Regions from separate parts of the Bacillus sp. JJ1609 genome, predicted to be linked through region 1. Evidence: riboswitches for the same ligand, from Rfam matches in the RefSeq annotation. Region 1 holds a riboswitch; each other region holds the start of a gene.
What was found. A riboswitch is a leader RNA that binds a small molecule or an ion and turns the genes downstream of it on or off. The one in region 1 is predicted to bind S-adenosylmethionine.
Positions count from the first base shown of each region.

Region 2: another riboswitch for S-adenosylmethionine. It lies ahead of V7654_RS07850 (LLM class flavin-dependent oxidoreductase); the one in region 1 lies ahead of V7654_RS04530 (methionine ABC transporter ATP-binding protein).
Region 3: another riboswitch for S-adenosylmethionine. It lies ahead of metK (methionine adenosyltransferase); the one in region 1 lies ahead of V7654_RS04530 (methionine ABC transporter ATP-binding protein).
Region 4: another riboswitch for S-adenosylmethionine. It lies ahead of mtnW (2,3-diketo-5-methylthiopentyl-1-phosphate enolase); the one in region 1 lies ahead of V7654_RS04530 (methionine ABC transporter ATP-binding protein).

Region 1 is NZ_JBALSS010000005.1:173,316-179,405, reverse strand. Features, by position in the region: gene V7654_RS04550 (hypothetical protein) at 425-577, opposite strand; gene V7654_RS04545 (carboxymuconolactone decarboxylase family protein) at 844-1,215, opposite strand; gene V7654_RS04540 (MetQ/NlpA family ABC transporter substrate-binding protein) at 1,356-2,189, opposite strand; gene V7654_RS04535 (methionine ABC transporter permease) at 2,204-2,872, opposite strand; gene V7654_RS04530 (methionine ABC transporter ATP-binding protein) at 2,865-3,890, opposite strand; SAM riboswitch class I at 4,085-4,198, opposite strand; gene V7654_RS04525 (O-acetylhomoserine aminocarboxypropyltransferase/cysteine synthase family protein) at 4,316-5,632, opposite strand; SAM riboswitch class I at 5,714-5,816, opposite strand; gene V7654_RS04520 (hypothetical protein) at 5,912-6,090, opposite strand, start outside.
Region 2 is NZ_JBALSS010000007.1:26,806-32,895, reverse strand. Features, by position in the region: gene clpP (ATP-dependent Clp endopeptidase proteolytic subunit ClpP) at 1-454, shown strand, start outside; gene V7654_RS07865 (GNAT family N-acetyltransferase) at 661-1,161, shown strand; gene V7654_RS07860 (SRPBCC family protein) at 1,259-1,699, opposite strand; gene V7654_RS07855 (aminotransferase class I/II-fold pyridoxal phosphate-dependent enzyme) at 1,979-3,154, shown strand; SAM riboswitch class I at 3,243-3,347, shown strand; gene V7654_RS07850 (LLM class flavin-dependent oxidoreductase) at 3,488-4,537, shown strand; gene V7654_RS07845 (ATP-grasp domain-containing protein) at 4,658-5,620, shown strand; gene V7654_RS07840 (pentapeptide repeat-containing protein) at 5,821-6,090, shown strand, end outside.
Region 3 is NZ_JBALSS010000024.1:241,739-247,828, reverse strand. Features, by position in the region: gene V7654_RS17580 (NupC/NupG family nucleoside CNT transporter) at 1-346, opposite strand, end outside; gene pckA (phosphoenolpyruvate carboxykinase (ATP)) at 560-2,158, opposite strand; SAM riboswitch class I at 2,474-2,614, shown strand; gene metK (methionine adenosyltransferase) at 2,913-4,112, shown strand; gene asnB (asparagine synthase (glutamine-hydrolyzing)) at 4,394-6,090, shown strand, end outside.
Region 4 is NZ_JBALSS010000027.1:104,592-110,681, reverse strand. Features, by position in the region: gene V7654_RS19515 (methylthioribulose 1-phosphate dehydratase) at 1-611, opposite strand, end outside; gene V7654_RS19510 (2-hydroxy-3-keto-5-methylthiopentenyl-1-phosphate phosphatase) at 608-1,270, opposite strand; gene mtnW (2,3-diketo-5-methylthiopentyl-1-phosphate enolase) at 1,267-2,490, opposite strand; SAM riboswitch class I at 2,587-2,695, opposite strand; gene V7654_RS19500 (pyridoxal phosphate-dependent aminotransferase) at 2,766-3,959, opposite strand; gene V7654_RS19495 (carbon-nitrogen family hydrolase) at 4,087-4,869, shown strand; gene V7654_RS19490 (metalloregulator ArsR/SmtB family transcription factor) at 5,656-6,090, opposite strand, start outside.

The DNA.
Region 1 (6,090 bases):
GGCGAACCCACTTGATTTTTGGCTCATTTGCTGAGTGAAGAGGAAACGAAAAGAGCAAATGTATTTGCTCAAAGCGTTTCCTTTTCACTCAGCAACCTTTCAGCAAAGCTGAAAGGCTTGTGAAGCGGTAGCTTCACAAGGAATGAGCCAAAAATCCACGCTAACTTTATTTCTTTACACTCCCCCCGTCGCCTGTCAGCAAAGCTGACAGGCGACAAAATTACAGTAAATAATTGAAATCATAATCTAACAGAACAATCCCTCATTTACCGTTCTTTCGCTCAGCCACCCACATCATTATATTTTTTACCGTACAAAAGAAAAAAATGTACAAGCAAGCAGGGCTGCACTTCGCAAATAATAAAGAAACCAGTGCGATAATCACACTGGTCCCATTCGTTTCTTTCTATTTATATATACCATCTTACGAGTGGACTCTTCGCTCAAGGTCTGCGACCATCCGTTGGCTCTGGATATAGTCTCTTTCACGCTTCTTCTCAACTTCCATCCTTGCATCATGGTTCGTGCTGTAAACCTCATAACTAATTCCATGGGCTCCATGCATCGCTTTTTCCATTTCACTTGTGTAGTTCAGCTTTAGCGTACTAATTGTGAATCATCCCTTCGGTTTTTCGCTTTGATCAGCGATTTTTTTGTTAAATCAATGTTATCACCTTTTGTTTACCACTATCAAAGCGATATAAACCGTCAATATATGGATGTGATGGAATATGAAGGCTTAAGAGGTCCTGAGCTCTTTCATTCTTACAATCCTTCTATAATCCTCCCGCTAAGAGCCTATCTTGGAATTTGCAGTCTTTTTTTCGTTTATATCCCAGTGATTTATTGTTTTAAAGTATTAAGCTCAGCCATTGCTTCCTGGACAAGAGTGACCGCCTGACTCATTGCCGCACCTCCGCCAAATGCTGCGGTTACGCCAACTGCCTCTAATATTTGCTCCTCAGTCGCTCCCTGGTCAAGGCAGCCTTTTAGATGATAAATAATGCAGTACTCATCCTGAGAATAAAGAGATATCCCTAAAGCGATCAGCTGCTTCTCTTTTTGCGAAAGAGTTCCCTCTTGAAAGCATACTTCTGTAAAAGCATTATAGTGTTTCGCAAGCTCAGGCATTTTTTGCGTAAAAACGCCAAGACCTTGTTTATATTCATGCAATGCAGCTTCTGTTGAGTTGCGGGGTTCATAATGATGTTCCATCGTCTCCACTCCTATCTTATTTTTTCTCGGTTAGTATGTTAGATTTCGGAGTGGGTTATTCAACAGAATAAACAGAAACTAGAATGATAATCAACTAAAGACAAAAGAAAAAGCAGGCTGTCCGCCTGCTTTTTTCATTATTATTCTTTAACCGGTACGACAGCACCTTCATATTTTTCAAGAATGAAATCCTGAATTTCTTTTGAGTGAAGGACTTCGACAAGAGCTTTGATCGCTGGCTTGTCTTTGTCGCCTTCACGAACCGCAATCACGTTAACATATGGTGAATCACTTTCTTCAATTGCGATAGAATCTTTTAATGGATTCAAACCAGCATCGATTGCGTAGTTAGAGTTGATCAGAACTGCATCGCCTTCGTCATTGTTAAAAATTTGCGGAAGCAAGGCTGCTTCGTACTCAGTGTCAAACTTCAGCTTTTTAGGGTTCTCTGCAATATCATCTGTTGTCGCTTTTACCTTTTCAACGCCTTCTTTAAGAGTAATTAAGCCTTCTTTTTCAAGCATTGTCAAAATACGTCCATGGTCAGCAACTGAGCTGCTCATAATAATGTGAGCTCCCTCTGGAAGGTCATCAAGGCTCTTGTACTTCTTAGAGTATACGCCGATAGGCTCAATATGAATTCCGCCTGCTACTTCGAACTTATAGTTATTTTCAGCCATTTGAGCCTCAAGGTAAGGAATGTGCTGGAAGTAGTTTGCGTCAAGTTCTTTTGAATCTAAAGCTTGGTTTGGAACGATATAATCGTTAAATGTTTTGATTTCGAGTTCATAGCCTTTTTCTTTAAGAAGCGGCTTTGCTTCTTCAAGGATTTCTGCGTGAGGTACATTTGATGCGCCAACAACAATCTTTTTGCTTTCTTCCTTGCCGCCTTCTGTTTTGTCTTCAGATGTACCGCAAGCTGCAAGTACTGCGGATAGTGTTAGAGTTACTAATACAATAAGCCATTTTTTCATGTGTTTTTCTCCCCTTATCTTTTGTCTAATTTTCTTGTGACGATATCGCCAATGAATTGAATCAAAAATACGATGACTAAAATAATAATGGTTGCCATCAGAGTGACATCATTCCTGCTTCGCTGGAAACCTTCCATGTAAGCCAGGTTTCCTAATCCTCCTGCTCCAATTACCCCTGCCATCGCTGTGTAGCTGACGAGCGCTATGGCAGTTACTGTAATACCGGAAACAAGAGCTGGCATTGATTCAGGGAGGAGAACTTTCCAAATGATTGTAGTCGTCTTTGCTCCCATCGATTTTGCTGCCTCGATTACCCCTTTATCGATCTCGCGCAATCCGATTTCAACCATCCTTGCATAGAATGGAGCAGATCCAATGATCAATGCCGGCAATGCGGCATTTTCTCCAATCATGGTATTCAGGATAAATTTTGTAAAAGGGATAAGCAATACGATTAAAATAATAAACGGAATGGACCGGAAAATATTAACGAAAGCGCTTAAGACTATATTGACTGGTTTATTCTCCCAGATATTCCCTTTCGATGTCAGAAACAATAATAAACCCAGGATTGCTCCAAGAATGAATGTTGCAACAACAGAAATGGCGCTCATATATAGTGTTTCTCCAGTTGCCTCCCACATTCGGTCCCAGTTCACGTTAGGAAAGAAATTTTCAGCCATTCGAAACCACCTCCACGCCAACTTCCTGCTTCCCGATAAATTCGATGGCCCGCTGCAAAACACTTTCTTCGCCATCTAAATGGATAAACAGGGTTCCGTATGAACCATTTTGCGTCTGCGATATTTTCCCTTGCAAAATATTGACCATGATCGGGAACTCACGGACCAGGTTGGTGATAAGCGGCTGTTCAGCTCCCTCACCGACAAACGTCAATTGGACAACACGGCCATGTGGATAGAGTGATAGTAAATGGTCAACTGTTTCCTTTGTCTCTTCAGGTTCCGTTACCTGCTGGACGAATCTTTTCGTGATTGGCTGCTGCGGATTTTTAAACACTTCAAGCACTGGGCCTGTTTCGACTATTTTTCCGCCTTCCATTACAGCTACTCTGTGACATATTTTCCGGATCACATGCATTTCGTGTGTGATTAGGACAATCGTAAGTCCAAGCCTTTTATTGATATCAACAAGCAAATCCAGGATTTGGTCTGTTGTTTCCGGGTCCAGTGCTGATGTTGCTTCGTCTCCTAGCAGAACCTTTGGATTATTCGCTAGAGCCCTTGCAATTCCGACCCGCTGTTTTTGTCCGCCGCTCAGCTGGGATGGATAAGCATCTCCCCTGCCGTCAAGGCCAACCAGTGAAATGAGCTCTTTTACCCTTTTGTCCCTTTCCGATTTTGAAACACCGGCAATTTCGAGCGGGAAAGCAATATTTTCCGCCACTGTCCTTGACCAGAGCAAATTGAAATGCTGGAAAATCATGCTTATTTCCTGGCGCGCTTTTCTGAGTTCTGCTCCTTTTATTCGAGATACTTCCCTGCCGGCCACGACCACTGAACCTGATGTAGGGATTTCAAGACCATTCAACATGCGGATCAATGTACTTTTACCGGCACCGCTATATCCGATGACCCCATAAATCTCACCTTCTTTGACTTCAAGATTTACATCATCGACGGCTTTTACTTCTCCCTTTTTGGAAGCATAAATCTTTTTCGCCTTTTTTATTGTGATCAATCGACTCACCCTCTTTACAACCGAATAATCTTTTTTAAAACCGTTAAATTGTCCAACTTTATCAGTCTAGTTTCCCATTCCCTGAGTAAATTAATTCAAACAACTCACAGGGTCCACAGACCAATTATGCTCTTAAAATAATAAAAGCCTTTCTGCATATGAGCAGAAAGGCATAATTGTAGGCTGTATCCTTTCTCTCATCTACCAAAGCTAAAAGCTTTGAGTGAATTGGCACCATTTCAATAAGCAAGCTTATTGACGGTTGCCGGGTTTCATAGGGCACTTCCCTCCACCTCTCTTGATAAGAGCACGCTATTCAGTTTTTAATCGGTTTTAAGTTACGAGTGTGATTTTATCATGGAATAAAAAAGGGTGTCAATAAAATTATTCTCAAATATCAAATGGAATGTACTGGAAAATGCGTTTTATACTTTTGCTGCAGCAGATGGAACACCAGTCGCTTTTTCGATCGCCTGCTCCAAATCTTCTAAAATGTCTTCTATATTTTCAATTCCGACCGAGAGTCTGATCAGGTCCTCGGGAACGCCGGCTGCCTTAAGTCCTTCGGCATCAAGCTGTTGATGTGTCGTGCTTGCCGGATGGATAATCAAGCTTTTCGCATCTCCAACATTGGCAACGTGCGACCATAATTTGACTGAATTGATCAGCTTTGCTCCAGCATCCCTTCCTCCTTCGATGCCGAAAACAACAATGGCTCCTGCACCTTTAGGTAAATATTGATCTGAAAGCCTTTTGTCAGGATGGGCATCGTGTCCCGGGTATGCAACCCACGTAACTGCCGGATGTGATTCAAGGAATTCAACCACCTTCAATGTATTCGCGACATGCTCTTTCATCCTGACATGTAAAGTCTCAATTCCCAGATTGAATTGGAACGCGCTTTGCGGGCTGATTGATGGCCCCAGGTCACGCAGCAGCTGTACCCGTGCTTTTACAATAAAAGCTGCAGCCCCGATTGCCTCGCTGTATACAAGGTCATGATAGCTGGAATCCGGTTCATTAAAACCAGGGAACTTAGGAGACTTCCAGTCAAAATTGCCTCCGTCAACGATGATACCCCCGAGAACTGTTCCATTTCCAAGAAGCCATTTTGTTGCTGAGTGGACTACAATGTCTGCTCCATGCTCGATTGGCCGGCATAAATATGGAGTGGCGAACGTATTGTCGATGATCAGTGGAACTCCTGTCTCGTGGGCAATGTCAGCTACTTTAGCAATATCTAAAACTCGCAGGCTTGGGTTTCCAATCGTTTCTGCAAAAATGGCCTTCGTTTTCGGTGTGATTGCTTTTCTGAAATTCTCAGTGTTTTCAGGGTCGACAAAGTGAACTTTTATCCCATACTTGGGCAAAGTAACGGCAAAAAGATTATAAGTACCTCCATAGAGATTGGAAGCAGCCACTATTTCATCACCTGCATGAGCAATATTCAAGATAGCCATTGTGATTGCTGCCATCCCACTGGATACTGCCAGCGCGCCAATGCCACCCTCAAGCAATGCAACTTTTTCCTCTAGAGCTGTTACTGTCGGGTTATGTATCCTGGAATAGATATAGCCCGACTCTTTAAGTGCAAATAAATCAGCCGCATGGCCCGTATTTTCAAATTGAAAAGCATTGCTAGAATAGATTGGCAACGCTCTAGCCCCTGTAACCGAATCTGGTGATTGCCCTCCATGTACACCTAAAGTTTCAATTTTGTAGTTCCGCTGTTTTTCCGCCATTTCCATCTCTCCATTCGATTAATTTTAGGAAAGAAGAAACGAAAAAACCCTCTTCCTAAGAAGAGGGTCGTTTATCGTCTCTCCTTATCTTTTCAGAGCAATTACTCTGATGGAATTAGCACCGTGTTTATTAACCGGTTGCCGGGCTTCATTGGGCCAGTCCCTCCGCCTCTCTTGATAAGAATATTTAGTTTTAAAATTTTTGCCTCGAAATGGTTTTGTAAGTTAACGTGATAATATCATGCATTAGAGCAGCCGGTCAAATATTTTTTTGATTTTTCAGATAAAAACTTTTGCAGGCATCGGCCTGGCAAGATAAAAGATTGAATCAAGCACCAATAAAGTCCTAAATGGGCATACAAGATTGAAATAGCCTATGTTAATGCCCTCACGAAGCTTTATGTGTCCATCAAGCAAATGAATTAAATGATCTTCCCTTCCAGAAAGCTTCGCATATT
Region 2 (6,090 bases), on a different contig from region 1:
CAGTGTCATCGCTCAGTTGCTTTTCCTTGAAGCGGATAATCCAGAAAAGGATATTTCGATTTATATTAATAGTCCTGGAGGTTCAACTTCAGCTGGTTTCGCTATCTTTGATACGATGGAATATATCAAACCTGATATAAGCACGATTTGCATCGGAATGGCAGCTTCATTTGGAGCGATGCTTTTACTCGCAGGTACAAAGGGGAAGCGATATGCCCTTCCAAACAGTGAAATCATGATTCATCAGCCGCTAGGCGGAGCTAGGGGGCAGGCCACTGAAATTGAAATTTCAGCTCGAAGAATTCTCAAGCTTCGTGAGCATATAAATTCAATCATCTCTGAGCGGACCGGGCAGCCGCTTGAAAAAATCGCAAAAGACACAGACCGTGATTATTTCATGAGTGCACAGGAAGCCCTTGGATACGGGATCATTGATAAAATCATTACGAAATAGTTACTGGGACTTTTAGCATTCCTGTTTAAAAAATGAGCTGTTCCTCGGCTCATTTTTTTTTACATTTATTCTTATAAACCATTAAAATGGAATTATAGTCATCAGGATGAATTTCATACTAGAGTTCTTAATAAATCATCATTTAGAAAAATATAGTAGAGAAAAATCTTAGAATTAACGAAAGAACTTAAACCGGAGGAAAGTGTATGAAAGTAGAAATCAGACAAGCCGTAGATAGTGACAGAGATATTTTTATTGAGTATGCAGTTAAATTAAGTAACTTCAATCGAAAAAACCATAATAGCGAATGTACATACGATAATTATGAAGATGTAATGCATTCAATTAAAAGGAATGCTCTGGAAACTTTTAATAATAGGAATGAAGATACCTTGATCCTTATAGCAGAATTAGAAGGCACACCAGTCGGATATGCATTAGGAAGAATTTTTGAAGAAAATGAAGCAGCAGATAATGGAACAGGCAGGATGGGTCTTTTTGATGAACTTTTTTTGGATGATGCCGCTAGAGGACATGGTCTGGGACAAAGACTATTAGATGAGACGGTAAATTGGATGAAAGAAAGAGGGATTAATAGAATTAAATTACATGCTTATTCATGGAACGATCATGCGAAAAAATTATACGCAAGAAATGGCTTTAAGGAATATGCAGTATCCTATGAAACATTTATAAAGTCAATTTGACCTTTGATTTGACATAGTAAGCAAATATTCGCCACATAATAGGGTATTATTTTCTTTATGTATTGCCTAGAAATAATACCCTAGTCATTTTTACTTCTTAATGAACCAATGATGCTCTCAAATTACTCACGCCATTTTCCAAATATCCTTTTAAACAAGTTAACATATATACCCAACCTTCTTTTTGCTGGAGCATTTTATTTACTATTTCAGGGTCATCTGCTTTCAAACCAGATTCGTTAACCTCAACGATGGTACTCGTAAAGTCTAGCTCTTTCAGAGTGATTGTAACAATTGTTTCTTGATTTTCTGCTCCCCAGGAAAACACGATTTTCTTATTTTCCTCGACTTCCAACACAAGGACGGAACCTTCTGCATTGTATTCATCATACCTCCAGATAATTGTCTTTCCCGGTTCCATTCTTCCTGTTCCGGATGAAAACCAGAAATTAGCCATCTTTTCTGGGTTTACAAATGCTTCAAACACCTCATGAGCAGGTTTTGAAATTTTCATTTTTGTAGTAACGTGAGTATCCATAATTGTTTTACACTCCTTCTATATTTAACGTTTCTATCATTTTATCATGAATAAAAGCTTGAATCCTACAATGGACAATGAGGATAATCTTATGCCTTTTGAAAAAACAACAACTGATTGGCTTGTACAGAAGACTTTATTAAGTTAAAAATTCTGAAGAATAGAAAAAGATTCTGGAACTGTAAATGTGAGACTGTTATAATCGAATTTATATTTTAAAAAGTTAGAATTCTCGAAGAACAACAACATGACGTAAATTCACAGTAAAGGGGAATGTCCATGAATCTCTTCGGATCAGAAAAAATTAGAAAAATGACCTCCAGCATCTTTCAGGAGGTGGTAGATCGAAAGCAGGCTGCTTTTTTGAAAGGGAAAGATGTCATCGATCTTAGCATTGGGAGTCCGGATTTCCCGCCACCATCTTTTGTAGTTGATACCCTGGTTGAATATTCGAAGGATTCTGGAAGATACGGGTATACATTGAAAGGAATCAGTGAATTCAATGAGGCGGTTAAATATTTTTATCAACAGCGTTATGGTGTTGAATTGGATGATAAAAATGAAGTCCTGCAACTGATGGGGTCTCAGGATGGACTTGCTCATCTTGCCACAGCGATCATTGATCCAGGTGATTATGTACTTGTACCGGATCCCGGATACCCAATCTATGAAGCTAGTGTTACAATTGCAGGCGGGCTCATCCATCCGATGCCTTTACTTGTGGAGAATAAATTCCTCCCTAAACTAGACGAAATTCCAGAAAGCGTCTTACAAAAAACGAAAATGATGGTTTTAAGCTACCCAGGGAATCCTGTAACAGCGCTTGCTGATCAAAGCTTTTTTGAAGAGGTTATCCAGTTTGCCAAGTTCCATAATATCCTGATTGTCCACGACTTTGCATATTCTGAGCTCATCTATGACGGAAACCCGCAAATCAGTTTCATGTCAGTGCCTGGTGCAAAGGAAGTAGGAGTAGAGTTCAATTCGCTCTCGAAAACGTTTAATATGGCAGGCTGCCGAATTGGCTATGTGGTAGGCAATTCACAAGTCATTGACATTCTGGCTTCTTTTAAATCACATATCGACTATGGGATCTTTTATCCGATCCAGATGGCAGCAGTTGCTGCTTTGACTTCTGATTATTCGTTTCTAAAGGATCAGGTTAGGCAATATGAAGCTCGTAGGGATGCTTTAGTTTTTGGATTAAGAAATAGCGGATGGCAAGTTGCTAATTCTCCTGCAACGATGTTTGTATGGGCAGAAATCCCTGCAGGTTGGAAATCCCGTGATTTTGCCTTCGAGTTGATTGAGCAGGAAGGCATTGCAGTCGTCCCGGGTGACGCTTTTGGCAAACAAGGGGAAGGCTATGTAAGAATTGCGATGGTACAACCACCTGAGAGACTAACTGAAGCAACCGAGCGGGTAAACCGGTTCATGATGGAGCATTCATTATAATAATTAAAATATTTCGAATTACGAATTGACTTTTATTTAAATTTAGAATATTATCCCTTTATTAAACTAAAATTTAATACATAGTTTCTTCTTATCAAGAGAGGTGGAGGGAAAGGCCCTGCGAAACCTCGGCAACAGGTTCAATTTGAACACTGTGCCAATTCCTGCGAACTTTTTGTTCGAAAGATGAGGAGAGAGTTTTGGTTAGCTCTCTTCTTTGTGAAGGGAGCTTTTGTTTTGGGGAGACTTTTGTAAGTCTCTATCTTTTTAAAAACAATCCCAACTTAATGTGTTGGTAAAGTAGAGATTGCGTGAGCGGAGGAGAGATAAGAGATGAAATATGGATTTTGGCTGCCGATTTTTGGCGGATGGTTAAGGAATGTTGAGGATGAAAAGATGCCACCGACTTTTGATTATGCCAAAAGCGTCATACAATCAGCAGAGCAATGGGGGTATTCTACTACCTTAATTGCCGAACTGTACTTAAATGATATTAAAGGGCCGGAGCATGATTCACTTGAAGCGTGGACCACGGCTGCCTCACTTGCTTCTGTTACGGAAAAAATAGAAATAATGGCTGCAGTCCGTCCTGGTTTTCACAACCCGGCAATCACTGCAAAGATGGCCGCGAATATTGACAACATCAGCAAAGGACGTTTCACTCTGAATGTCGTTTCTGCCTGGTGGGAAGAAGAAGCTCGCCAGTACGGAGGCATTTTTACCGAGCATGATGAGAGATATGAAAGGACCACTGAATTCATAGATATTCTAAAGGGACTTTGGAGCGAAGAAAGTTTTTCGTACGATGGAAAATTTTATCAACTGAAAGATACAAAGCTTTTTCCGAAACCGGTTCAGCGTCCAAATCCAATTTTGTACGCTGGCGGTGAAAGTGAGAAGGGGAAACAGACGATTGTTGAGAAATGCGATGCTTATGTGATGCATGGAGGAACGGTTGAAGAAATTCAGCGGAAAATTTCCGATATGAGAATTCGTAGAGCTGCTACGGGAAATGCAGAACTGTCGGAGTTCGGAATGGCCGCATATGTCATTTGCCGGGATACCGAGGAAGAAGCGCACGCTGAATTAGCGCGAATCACGAATGTAAAAGAATCTAGCGCCTATGCAGGATTTAAGGATTTTACGAGCAAATCCCAGCTCGAACAGCAGATCCAGCTTCAGGATTATTCCGTATCAAATCGCGGTTTGCGGCCAAATTTGGTGGGCACACCAGAGCAGATTGCGGAACGGATTTTACAATATGAAGAGGCAGGACTAGGATTGCTTCTCCTGCAATTCTCACCTCAGTTAGAGGAAATGGAACGTTTCGCCAAAGAAGTGATGCCACTTGTCGAGGGAAAAAGAGATATTTTAACGGTTTGATGGAGAATTATTTTCTCAGCGTGATATTTGAGTTGTTTTTTTCTGAGAAATTAAATTTGGTATAGAAGTCATTTTAATTTTAAAAAATTCAACGTGTAATTTATTAAGGAGCGAATGAATTTGAGCAAAGTATATGTAATTCATGAAAATAACGAGTGGACAGTACATTTGACAAAGAGACTTCAAGAACTGGGTGTGCCGTATGAAGAATGGCATCTTGATCAAGGAGTGCTGGATTTAACAACGGAGCCGCCTGAGGGAATTTTTTATAGCAGGATGAGTGCATCGTCCCATACAAGAGGGCATCGCTATGCACCTGAATATGCTTCGCAGGTTTTAGCATGGCTGGAAGCTCACGGACGGAAGGTGCATAACGGAACAAGGGCTCTTGAATTAGAAGTAAGCAAGGTCAAGCAGTATTTGGAGTTGAATAAACATGACGTCCGGACTCCCAAAACAATAGCGGCTGTAGGAAAAGACCATATTTTGGAGGCAGTGAGGGCTTTTGAAGGAAGACCGTTTATCACAAAGCATAATCGGGCAGGGAAAGGCCTGGGTGTCCAGCTGTTTCAATCAATTGAAGCATTGAAGACATATGTTGAGGGAGCTTTCTTTGAAGAACCGGTTGACGGCATTACTCTTATCCAGGAGTATATCCTTTCGCCTGAAAGCTATATCACTAGATGCGAGTTTGTTGGCGGTGAGTTTGAATATGGTGTTAGAGTTGATACATCAGAAGGATTTGAATTGTGCCCCGCAGATGCATGCCAGATTGGTGATCTTTTCTGCCCTGTAGGGGAGGAAGTCGAAGAGAAGCCAAAGTTCCAAATCATCGAAGGATTCAATGACCCTATTATAGAAAAATATAAAAAGGTACTTGAAGCAAACAACATCAGTGTAGCTGGAATCGAATTTATCCGAAATGGACAAGGAGAAATTTTCACCTATGACATAAATACAAATACCAACTATAATTCAGATGCTGAAGCAAAGGCAGGGAAATTTGGCATGCTGAAGCTAGCGGAATTTTTAGAAAAAGAACTTAAGGCAGAATATAAAATTAGTAGAAATTTATGTGGTTAATGAGCAACAACTGATTGGAAGTTGTGTATATGTTCTTATTAATCATGAAGTTAAAATTTAGCCTCGGTATTGTACCGAGGTTATTTTTGTTGGAAAGATACGAGGGGATATATAAAGGAAGTGTTAAGTTATTTGTTGAATTCATATTTAACAATATAAAAACTGGATTTTTGTAAAGTTTATTAGAGGAAGTGAAAGATGTGCCTAACCAATTAAAGATTGATAAACTAAAAGATTTACGTGCTGATTGTACAAATTGTTTTGGTTTGTGCTGTGTAGCATTGCCATATGCGAAGTCAGCTGACTTTGCTTTTGATAAAGATGGTGGTACTCCCTGTCAAAACCTGCAAAATGATTACAGCTGCAGCATCCATAAAAACCTTCGCAGCAATGGTTTCAATGGGTGTACGGTATATGAATGCTTCGGCGCTGGCCAAAAGGTTTCCCAGGTGACGTATAGAGGGAAAGAT
Region 3 (6,090 bases), on a different contig from region 1:
TCCAGGTTAAAATACCGAAATAAGACAGGATATCAAAGAAAGTAATGATGAAGATGATCGGCATCAAGGCGCTAAAAAAGAAATCTACGTATTCATTAGCCATAGCTGAAGGGAAAACGAAAGATATCCCTTCATTCGCGCATGAAATAAGCCATGTGAAGAAAGATGCGATCTGATTAATTACCCATGTTCCTATCTTTGTAGATAACATAAACCACGTGATCAGAAATTCTACAACTAATAACAACAAAATGAATTTCCACTTAATTCTTCGTTTATTGGGTGAAAGTAAATAAACAATTCCCAGTACAACTAAAACTCCAATTGAATTCAAAAGAAAATACAATGTCATAACCTCCTCGGAATATTATTCCTATAAATAATTAATAAATACAAAAAAGCCCTTATTTTTCGCACTTTCATCCTTTGGACAGAAAGCATGGAAAAATAAGAGCTTGTATAAGACAACTCTAGTTTAGTGAGCTCGATTTGGCGTTTATTTTACTTATAAACAAAGGAAAAGGCCATCTCCCGAAGGAATGGCCTTTTATCAGATAGATTATGCAGTTGGTCCGCCAGTTGGTCCGCCTTTTTCTTCAATTTGGGACGGCACATTTGAGAACTTCTTGAAGTTTGCACGGAACTTCTGCGCAAGCTCGTTTGCTTTTGCATAATAAGCTTCCTCGTCACTCCATGTTTTTACTGGCTGAAGAACATCGTCAGGAACACCTGGTACGTGAAGTGGAATGTCCAGACCGAAAATTTCATCCTTCACTGTTTCAACATTGTTCAATTCGCCTTCAAGAGCGGCCTGAACCATTGCACGTGTGAAGGCAAGCTTCATCCGGCTTCCTGTTCCGTACTCTCCACCAGTCCATCCTGTGTTAACGAGGAATACCTTCGCGTTATGCTCATCGATTTTTTCGCCAAGCATCTCTGCATAGCGTGTCGCAGCAAGCGGCAAGAAAGGGGAACCGAAGCAGGTAGAGAATGTTGCCTGTGGTGATGTGATGCCGCGTTCTGTTCCTGCAAGTTTGGATGTATAGCCACTCAAGAAGTGGTACATTGCTTGCTCCTTGGTAAGCCTCGCAATTGGAGGCAGCACTCCAAAGGCGTCAGCAGTCAAGAATACAATCGTATTCGGATGTCCTGCAATACTTGGTTCAACGATATTATCGATTGCCTGAATTGGATAAGCTGCGCGAGTATTTTCCGTCAGTGAGCTGTCATCATAGTCAGCAACGCGCGTTTCACTGTTAACAACAACATTTTCAAGGACAGAACCGAAGCGGATCGCGTCATAAATCTGTGGCTCTTTTTCCTTAGAAAGGTTGATGCACTTTGCATAGCAGCCACCTTCAACGTTGAAAACACCGTTTGCCGACCAGCCGTGCTCATCATCGCCGATCAATCGGCGGTTCGTATCAGCAGACAATGTGGTTTTTCCTGTTCCGGATAATCCGAAGAACAAGGCAACATCACCTTCACGCCCTACGTTAGCAGAGCAATGCATGGATAGGATGCCGTTTTCAGGAAGAAGATAATTCATGACAGAGAAAATAGATTTCTTCATTTCTCCTGCATATTCTGTACCGCCAATTAGTACGACGCGCTTCTCAAATGAGACGATGATAAATGTTTCTGAGTTTGTCCCATCTTCCTTTGGATCAGCTTTGAAGGTAGGCGCAGAAATGACAGAAAATCCCGCTTCATGGCTAAGCAGTTCCTCTGCATCCGGGCGAATGAATAATTGGTGGGCAAATAAGTTGTGCCACGCATACTCGTTAATGACCTGTATAGGAAGGCGGTATTTCTTGTCTGCACCAGCAAAGCCTTTAAATACAAAGACTTCTTCTTTTTCTTTCAGGAAATTCAAAACTTTATTATAAAGTTTCGTAAAGGATTCCTCAGAAATTGGCTGGTTGACAGAGCCCCAGTCAATCTTATCCTTTACCGATTCCTCTTCTACAATAAATTTATCCTTAGGTGAGCGGCCAGTGTACTTTCCAGTAGTAGCTCTTACTGCACCTGTGGAGGTCAACAGACCTTCATTGCGATTCAATACTTTTTCAACCAGCTGCGGGACAGATAGCTGTACCTGTATATTGCTTCCTTTTAATAAAGCTGAAAGTTCATTGGAAATTCCTACAACATTCATCCGAGAATACCTTCCTTTTTAAAAGATTGATATATTGAAAGTGTTTACATCTCGCTATTAGTTTAGCACATTACATTAATTAATCTATACTAATGCTCGAAAAAATTCCCTCTTTTACAAAAATGTATATATAAATAGAAGAAGGCCGGAGCAAGAACCAAATAACTCCACCCCAGGATTTTAACACACTAACGCATTGGGGGTCAGACCCCCAGCGCTTTAAAGTGGGAAAGTTCTGCATGAATCGACATTTTGTGAAGAAAAGGATTGACATGTATTTGTAGGTTCGTTATGATTTTGATTTGAACGGATACTCTCTTATCCCGAGCTGGTGGAGGGACAGGCCCAATGAAACCCAGCAACCTGCAAACGAGAAATAACAGCCTGGTAAAGGTATGTTTTTTTCGGGCAAAGGTGCTAACCTGACGCAAGGGAAATGCCCTTGAACGATAAGAGCGAAAGGCGCGGATTAAAGCAAAAACCTTTCCTCAAGCTATGGAGAGGTTTTTTATATTGTTTTTTTCTGTATTCTGTCTGCTGGTCTATTACCAATAGCAGTCGATCTGCCTTCTTTGGTGTCATTGCTCCCATGGGTAGGATTAGGAAAAGTTAACTCAGCATGAAGTTTAAACAAATTTTTCTAATAAAAACTCAGCGTTTATTTCATACTACATAGGGAATGAGTACCGTATCACACCGAGGTTTGTATTGGGACAGCCTCGATCAATTTTTTATAAATGAGGGAGGAAATCAGATGTCAACAAAACGTCGTTTGTTCACTTCTGAGTCAGTAACAGAAGGCCATCCGGATAAAATTTGCGATCAGATCTCTGACGCAATTTTGGATGCGATCCTTGCTAAGGACGCTAATGCCCGTGTTGCTGCAGAAACATCAGTTACTACAGGCCTTGTACTAGTTGCAGGGGAAATCACAACATCTACATACGTAGATATTCCAAAAATCGTTCGTGAAACAGTTAAGGAAATCGGTTATACGCGCGCTAAATACGGTTTTGACTCTGAAACTTGCGCAGTATTGACTTCGATTGACGAGCAGTCTGCCGATATCGCAATGGGTGTTGACCAGGCTCTTGAAGCTCGTGAAGGACAAATGTCTGATCAAGAGATCGAAGCAATCGGTGCAGGAGACCAGGGCTTAATGTTCGGTTTTGCATGCAACGAAACAAAAGAGCTTATGCCTCTTCCAATTTCATTGGCACACAAGCTATCACGCCGCCTGACTTTAGTTCGTAAAGAAGAAATCCTTCCATACCTTCGTCCGGATGGAAAAACTCAAGTAACAGTTGAATACGATGAGAACGACAAGCCTGTCCGCATCGATACAATCGTTATTTCAACACAGCACCACCCAGAAGTTTCCCTGGAGCAAATCCAGCGCAATCTTAAAGAACATGTCATCAATCCTGTTGTACCAGCAGAATTGATCGATGAAAATACAAAATACTTCATCAACCCAACTGGCCGTTTCGTAATCGGCGGACCACAAGGTGATGCAGGATTGACTGGCCGTAAAATCATCGTTGATACTTACGGCGGATATGCTCGCCACGGCGGCGGTGCATTCTCTGGTAAGGATCCTACAAAAGTTGACCGTTCAGCTGCATACGCTGCACGTTACGTTGCGAAAAACATCGTAGCTGCTGGCCTTGCTGAAAAAGTTGAGGTTCAGCTTGCTTACGCTATCGGTGTTGCCCGTCCTGTATCCATCTCTATCGATACTTTCGGAACAGGAAAAGTAAGTGAAGATGTATTGATCGATGTTGTAAATAACAACTTCGACCTTCGTCCTGCTGGCATCATTAACATGCTTGACCTTCGTAAGCCGATCTACAAGCAGACAGCAGCATACGGACACTTCGGCCGCACGGATGTTGATCTTCCTTGGGAGCGTACTGACAAAGCAGAAGCATTACGTACACAAGCACAAGCTTAATAAAATCGAAAAGGGAGTTGCATAGAAATATGTAACTCCCTTTTTAATTTTCCGTCTTATTAAGAGAACTGCAAAGGCAAACAGGACCTAAATACCCGCAAGAATGGAGTTTCTGGTTTGCATCTAGACCAAAAGGTGTAAAATAAAGTATTACCTTAATTTTCCCTGAGATTTTACTGCAAATTTTTTGTGTTTAATGGTAGTATTAGATGGTATGTTTTTAGATGAGCTTAACGAAAGAACAATAAATTTTTTCTGAAATGGAGAAGGTGAAGTACATAATGTGTGGCTTTATCGGTTGTGTACATGAAAAAGCACAAGAATTCAGCAGCGAACAAAAGCAGCTGTTTAAAAATATGAACGATATCATTACCCACCGTGGACCGGACGATGATGGGTATTTTTATGATGAGCATATCCAATTTGGCTTCCGCCGTCTGAGCATTATTGACATTGAAGCGGGACATCAGCCTCTGACGTATGAAAATGAAAGGTACTGGATCATTTTCAATGGCGAGATTTACAACTATCTTGAGCTTCGCGATGAATTAATTGAAGAGGGACTTAAATTCGAGACTCACTCTGATACAGAAGTCATCATTGCTCTTTACAGCCATTACAAAGAGCACGCAGTTGACAAGCTGCGCGGAATGTTCGGCTTTGTCATTTGGGACAAACAGGAACAAATCCTTTTTGGAGCACGCGATCACTTTGGCATTAAGCCATTCTTCTTTTTTGAAGACGGAGACCGCACTTATTTTGGTTCTGAAAAGAAGAGCATCCTGCTTGCATTAGAGAATGATGTACTTGATTACAAGGCATTGCAGCATTATTTAACGTATCAGTTCGTTCCAGAACCAAACACATTGTCTGAAGGCATTTACAAGCTTGAGCCAGGGCATTATTTTACAAAGAAAATCGGTTCACCAATGGAGATCAAGCGCTATTGGAAGGCAAGCTTCTCGCCAATCCATAAAACTGAGGAAGAATTCACGAAGGAAATTAGAGATGTGTTATTCGAATCAGTAAAAATGCATATGCGCAGTGATGTACCGGTTGGTTCATTCCTTTCTGGCGGTATCGATTCATCTATCATCGCTTCGATAGCTAAGCAGTACCACCCTGCAATTAAGACATTCTCAGTTGGATTCGAACAAAACGGATTCAGCGAAATTGATGTTGCAAAAGAAACTGCTGACAAACTTGGTGTTGAAAACATCAGTTATGTAATCAGCCCGCAGGAATATATGGATGAACTTCCAAAAATCATGTGGCATATGGATGACCCGCTCGCCGATCCGGCAGCTATACCTTTATACTTTGTTGCCCGTGAAGCAAGGAAGCATGTTACGGTTGTTCTTTCTGGTGAAGGTGCCGACGAGCTTTTCGGCGGCTATAATATTTATCGTGAACCGCAGGATCTTGAAGTCTTTAATAAAATCCCTCAAGTTGGAAAATCTATGCTAAAAGGCATTGCCAAAATGATGCCTGAGGGAATGAAGGGCAAGAGCTTCATTGAACGCGGCGTGACGCCGATGGAAGAACGCTATATCGGCAACGCGAAAATGTTCACGGAAAAAGAGAAGAGCGAGCTTCTCCATGTATACAATGGCCAGTATGATTACAGAGATATCACGAAGCCACTTTACAGGGAGAGCAGAGGGTACGATCCTGTTGATACGATGCAATACATCGATATCCATACATGGATGCGCGGCGATATTTTATTAAAGGCAGATAAAATGACGATGGCCCATTCACTGGAGCTTCGTGTTCCATTCCTTGACAAGGTTGTATTTGAAACAGCTTCTAAGATTCCAACAAGCTTAAAAACTGCTAATAATACAACTAAGTATATTTTGCGTAAAGCAGCTGAAGGGGTTGTACCTGACCATGTACTGACCCGCAAAAAGCTTGGATTCCCTGTTCCTATTCGCCACTGGCTAAAGGATGAAATGAACGAATGGGCTAAGAATAT
Region 4 (6,090 bases), on a different contig from region 1:
GGTTTGTGTTCCAGGAGCCTTAATTGATATCGGAATAAAAATTCTGTTGCCTCTAGTATTTTCTTAGCCTCAAATGCATTCCGGCCCCAGACTGTGATGCCGTGATTTCTGATCAGGACTGCTCCTGTATCCCCTTTTACATGCTCAGAAAACGCTTTTGCCAGAGATGGAATATGTGCATGATTCGGAATAATAGGAATTTTGAGGACGGCATCTTCCTCCCATTTATCAAATGCTTTAATTAATTCCTGGCCCTGAAATTGGACTTCCCCCCTGTCACCATAGACTTCGGAGATTACATTATTGTCAATCGTGTGCACATGCAAGCTGCAGCCTGCGTTGGTCTTTCTATATACTTCAACGTGCAGAAGTGTCTCGGCTGATGGCTTCAAATGCGTTTCTTCAACTGCCCGCCCGAATTGATCGACAAGCAAAAAGTCTTCCTCAGTACGTTTCCGTTTATCTTTTCCGCTCGCTGTAACCAGAAACTGTACAGGGTCGCTGCTTACCTTGATCGCAAGGTTGCCGCTTGTTCCCATAAACCAGTCCCGTTCAGCCAGTTCTGCCTTCACATCAGCAAGTTCTTCCCATTTTGTTTCTAAAATGCTCATCCTCTCACCCCTGTCTTGGTTTTAAGAGCTTCTATACAATCATAAAAAGTTTCAAATGGTGTATGGGGAATTTCCCATTCTTCACACTTGGCTTTTAAATAATCTCTTGCGAATACAAAGTCTGCCTGCTTTGCAGCTTCAAGATCGGTTACCGAGTCACCTATGACAATTTTATATGTTTCGTTTTGAGTAAGCTTTCTCATAATGGATGGCTTACAGCAGCCACAATCATTGGAACATTGCTCATCGCAGCTGTTTGGCCATTCAATTCTGATTGTCTGCTTCGAAAAATCTGAGCCATTGCAATAAACTCCAGCAAACGGTCCAAACCGCTCAATAATTGGTTCTATAAAAAAATCAATTCCGCCGCTGACGATATAAACCGGGATACCTTCCTCTTTCGCGAACTCAAGAAATTCCTGAAAGCCCGGACGAATTTCGGCATTTTCCACAGCATAATGAATGATTTCTTCCTTCAGACTAACCGGCAGGAGGGAAAACATCCTGCCGACTCCTTCTCTGATTGAAACACGTCGGTCCAGTACGGCATCCTTCAGCTCATCCCAGCCAGAAGGTGCAAATTTATTCATGATAGAGATAATGTTGTCTTTTTCAGTTACTGTTCCGTCAAAATCACAGAAAACGACGGGATTTATCATTTGGACACCGCCTCGGATGAACCCCATAGAGCGAGAGCAATCTTGAGTTCATCATGCTCCAGTGCTCCTTCTTCAAGTGTTTTACCATTCAGCACAGTATCAATTGCTTGCCTGAACGCCTTGCCTCCACCTTGAGCTCCGCCTGGGTGACCATGGACACCGCCACCTGCATTGATAATTGAATCGACTCCAAAATCGTTAATCAAGAGCGGCACCATGCCAGGGTGAATACCAGCTGAAGGCACTGGGAAGCTCTTTTTAAAAAGGTCCTCGGCAGTCAATGCATCTGAGATGGAAATGGCCTGTTGCTTTTCAAGTGCAACACTTCCATAAGGCGATGGGAACAGGGAGAAATCTGCTCCTGCATAGCGAAGCAGTTTACCAAGGAGCAATGAATGGGAAAATCCATAATCTTCAGCAGAAGTCAGAGCCCCGCTTACAGCCGGATGAGCCATGATCGGCACGTTAATCTCATCGTCCTCCCTCAGTTCCTGGAGAACATCCAATCCGTAGGCAAAAACATTGAATAACAATGCATCAGCTCCCAGTTCAGCCGCTTTCCTTGCTTTATCTCTTAACTGGGAAGTCCTTCCTGTAAGGTTGGCAGCATATAAGGTTCTGTGACCAGTAGTTTCATAGACATCAGCCAAAACCTTCCTCCCCTCTGAGATTCTCTTATCAAAAGGGGTAAGTTCATTTTCGAACAGAATTTCATCGTCCTTGATCAAGTCTACCCCACCTAAACTTTGTTCCCGTAATTGCTTAAGCAGGAAATCAAGATCGCGGCCAATCACACCTTTAAATATACTCATCAACAATGGACGATCATAAACCCCTAATTTACTGCGGATGCCCTCGATTCCAAATCGTGGTCCTGGAAAAACTTTTTTGAGCTCATCCCCAAATTGGAGATCGACTAATTTCACTTTGCCATCAAGCGAGAGCTTTCCAAAGACGGTTGTTAAAATCGCCGGCAGATCTGGTGAAAAATTCAAGGCAGGATAAGCAATTTTTATTGTCGCGACCGTTTCTGAATTGCTGTCAAGGCCGGTTCCTTCAACAGAAACCACTCTACCCTTATGTTTTTTAAGCTGTTTTTGATCGAGCTCTGGCAAATCTGTCCATGAACCTACTGTCAGTCCGAGTGCGATTCCCTCGGCCTTCTTCTCTGGATTATGCTTTGAATCATGTACAAAATAAGTTGCTGTAATTTCACTCATGAAGCTCATTCCCTTCTAAAACAAAAATCGTCCTGCTAGAACAGGCATAAAAAAAACCTCTTCGAAAAGAAGAGGTTAGATGAATAAACTAACATCTCCTTATCTATCAGCTTCCGCTGCAAGAATTAGCACCGTGCCCAGCAATAATGCTGGGTCGGTTGCCGGGCTTCATAGGGCTCGTCCCTCCACCTGCTCTTGATAAGAAAATAATTTTATTAAGTTATTTAATTGGTTTAATTAGTTAAATAATTTTATTAATTAGGATTATGTCAGGTTCATAAATCATTGTCAATATGTTTTTTGAAAATTCCCAAGCTTTCAATTCTGCTGACAGCCTCCCTGAGACGATCCTCGGAGGTAAGCAAACCTACCCTGACATACCCTTCTCCATATTCACCAAATCCTACTCCCGGCGCCACCGCGATATGTGCTTTATCCAATAAGAAATCAGCGAATTCAACAGAAGTAAACGTCTCAGGAACTTTTAGCCAAGCAAAAAATGAGCCTTTTGGAGCTGTAATATTCCATCCGATATTTTTTAGCCCTTCGACCAGCACATTCCTTCTTGATTCATACAAGTTATTCAATTCGGAAACACATTGCTGCGAACCCAGTAAGGCCTCTGCAGCTGCTTCCTGAACCGCGCCAAACAAGCTGACATACATATGGTCCTGAAGCAAATTGATCGCCGCAATCACACTTTTGTTCCCGGCGGCAAAGCCAACACGCCAGCCTGCCATATTATACGTTTTAGAAAGGGTATAAATTTCTATTCCAACATCCTTGGCGCCTTCAGCTTGTAAAAAACTATACGGGTGTTTTCCATCAAAGCCAATCGCTCCATAGGCAAAATCATGAACGACACAAATACCATTTTCTTTCGCAAGCTTAATCGTGTCTTCAAAAAAATTCTCGTCAGCGATGGCTCCTGTTGGATTATTCGGGTAGTTAAGAAACATCAACTTTGCTTCGGATAAAACTTCCTTTTTAAGCTCCGTATAATCAGGCAAAAAACCATTTTCTTCCCTAAGAGGCATTGTCACCATTTTCGCTCTCGCCAGTTCAACACCTGACCAGTAATCAGGATATCCAGGATCAGGGACAAGAATCGTATCGCCTGGATTAAGCAAGCATTGAGGAATTTCGACGAGACCGGCCTTCCCTCCAAATAGAATCGCAATTTCCTCTTCTGGATCAATATGGACCCCGTATTCCCGTTGATAAAATTCTGCCGCTGCTTCCTTGAATGAACGCATTCCCCTGAAAGGAGAATACTTATGGTTAAGCGGATTCTCAGCCGTTTCTTTTAATTTATTGACAATATGTCCAGGAGTCGGCTGGTCCGGATTACCTTGACCAAGGTTAATTACATCTGCCCCCTGCTCAGTGTATCTCCCTACTTTTTGGACGAGAGATGCAAAGAATTGCTTGGGCAGGCTCTTCAATAATTCTGATTGTTGAAATTCCATTTTTTCACCTGCTTAAAGAACTTATTATATTTTGAAAATTTTAATTTGAAATTCTAGTCACAAATGATATAACGTTAATAGTAACTTGTAAAGAAATAATTTTCAGAAATTATGGCGGTGATTTAAGATGAAATTTAAAATAGCCTGTCTGCAAATGGACATCGCGTTTGGAAATTCGAAAAAAAACTACGATACAGCAATGAACCTAATGGAAAAAGCTAGCTCTGAAAAGCCAGATATTATCGTGCTCCCTGAGCTTTGGACTACTGGTTATGATTTAGCAAACCTAAAAGATCAAGCCGATGCAGACGCACGTGAAGCCGCAGCCTTTTTAAAGGGTAGTGCCACCAAATACAATGCTCATATTGTCGGCGGATCGGTAGCTAATAAGACGGATGCTGGTATTGAAAATACAATGCTTGTATTCGATCAGAGTGGCGAGCTTTCAGGGAAATATAGTAAATTGCATTTGTTTCAGCTGATGGATGAACACTTATATCTGGCCGCCGGAAAGCAAAAAGGGCTTTTTTCTTTGGACAGCCAAAAATTTGCCGGGCTGATTTGTTATGATATTCGCTTTCCGGAATGGGTACGCGCACATGCTCTTGAGGAGGTTGAAGCAATGTTCGTCGTTGCTGAATGGCCAATACAGCGTCTCGAACATTGGAGGGCACTGCTCATAGCCAGGGCAATTGAAAATCAGAGCTATATAATCGCCTGCAACCGTTCAGGCTCTGATCCAAACAATAAATTCGCAGGCCATTCCATGGTAATTGGACCATGGGGAGACATAATTGCTGAAGCAGGGGAAGAACAGGAGATTCTTACAGCTGAAATTGACCTTGACCAGGTAAAAGATGCGAGAAGCAGAATACCAATTTTTGCAGACCGCAGGCCTGAACTATATTAATTATTTTCAAACTCAGAAAAAACCGCTCTCTCATTTACTAAACCGTTCCGTTTTGAGGTGCCTTTCTTAAAATACGTGTCGAAATGACGATCCGTATTGGCGTCGTTATTGATAGATAAAAACCTTAAAGCCTCATTTATTTGTGATACGGTTGATCGTATAGCATCAAAATGAGATTCTCTTGGATTTTTGAGTTATCCTCATTCCCTTTTAAATAAGATGTCTTGTTCTTAATCGGTAACCACCAAAAGTAAATAAGCGGAGATTTTTCGGTTAAATACAGATGGGAGCTCGTTTAGGGGGTATATAAGGGGAGGTTTTCCGATTATGCAAAGCAAAATCTCCCCTTGTCGAATTTTTCGAGTCAATAGGCGGAATCTCTCCGTTTATTTAAGCTTTTTTTAATAATAATTATTAATTAAGCGGAATTTTTCCGTCTATCAGCTCGGGTGCTAAACCTGATCCCCTATCCGATAAGTGCGGACCCTCTTGATCCTAGATGCGGGATTCAGCAGCTTTGATCAAGATTAAAAAAATTGGTCATCAACACAGTACTGGAAATGACTGAATTTTTGACCCTCTTTTTTAATTAACAAAACCTTATGTCCATCATAATAATGTTGTCAATTGCTAGGTCGAAGTTAAATGAATTTCGTAGAAATCTTGATAAATAAAGAAAAAGACGTATGCCAATTCATACGTCAATTCTTGTGTCTTTTACAAAGAAAGCACCCTAAAACGGAACCATTTACACATTTACTAGCGCGGTTTTTAAGCTTATAAAAATTATTCCGGCTTTGCCCACATTTCTTCTGGATTCAGTTCATATATCCCATTTTCTCTGTACATATAATGGTTGATGATGAATTCTCTCCTGATCGTTGCATAGTCGTCATGAAACTTCTTGATGTATTCATTCAATTCCTTCTCAGGATACTTTCTCCCTGCCTTTAACCCACGGACAATGTATTCGAACACCATCAATTTTTTCTTTCTCTGTGCAGGAATATTCTTCAGCTGTCCGTCTTTCGTAATGAAATTTTCGATTACTTTTTTGCTCTCCAAATTACGCTCAATCATCGCTTCCACCTCCCCTTCCTTTTTCTCAATCAGCCGGCTCAGGGTCTTTGCCTGCTGCATGATGACAGATCCGTTTAAATGGAAATAAATTGTGTTTTTGTCCCTGCGCTCATAAATTACGTTTATATCACGAAGCTTCTT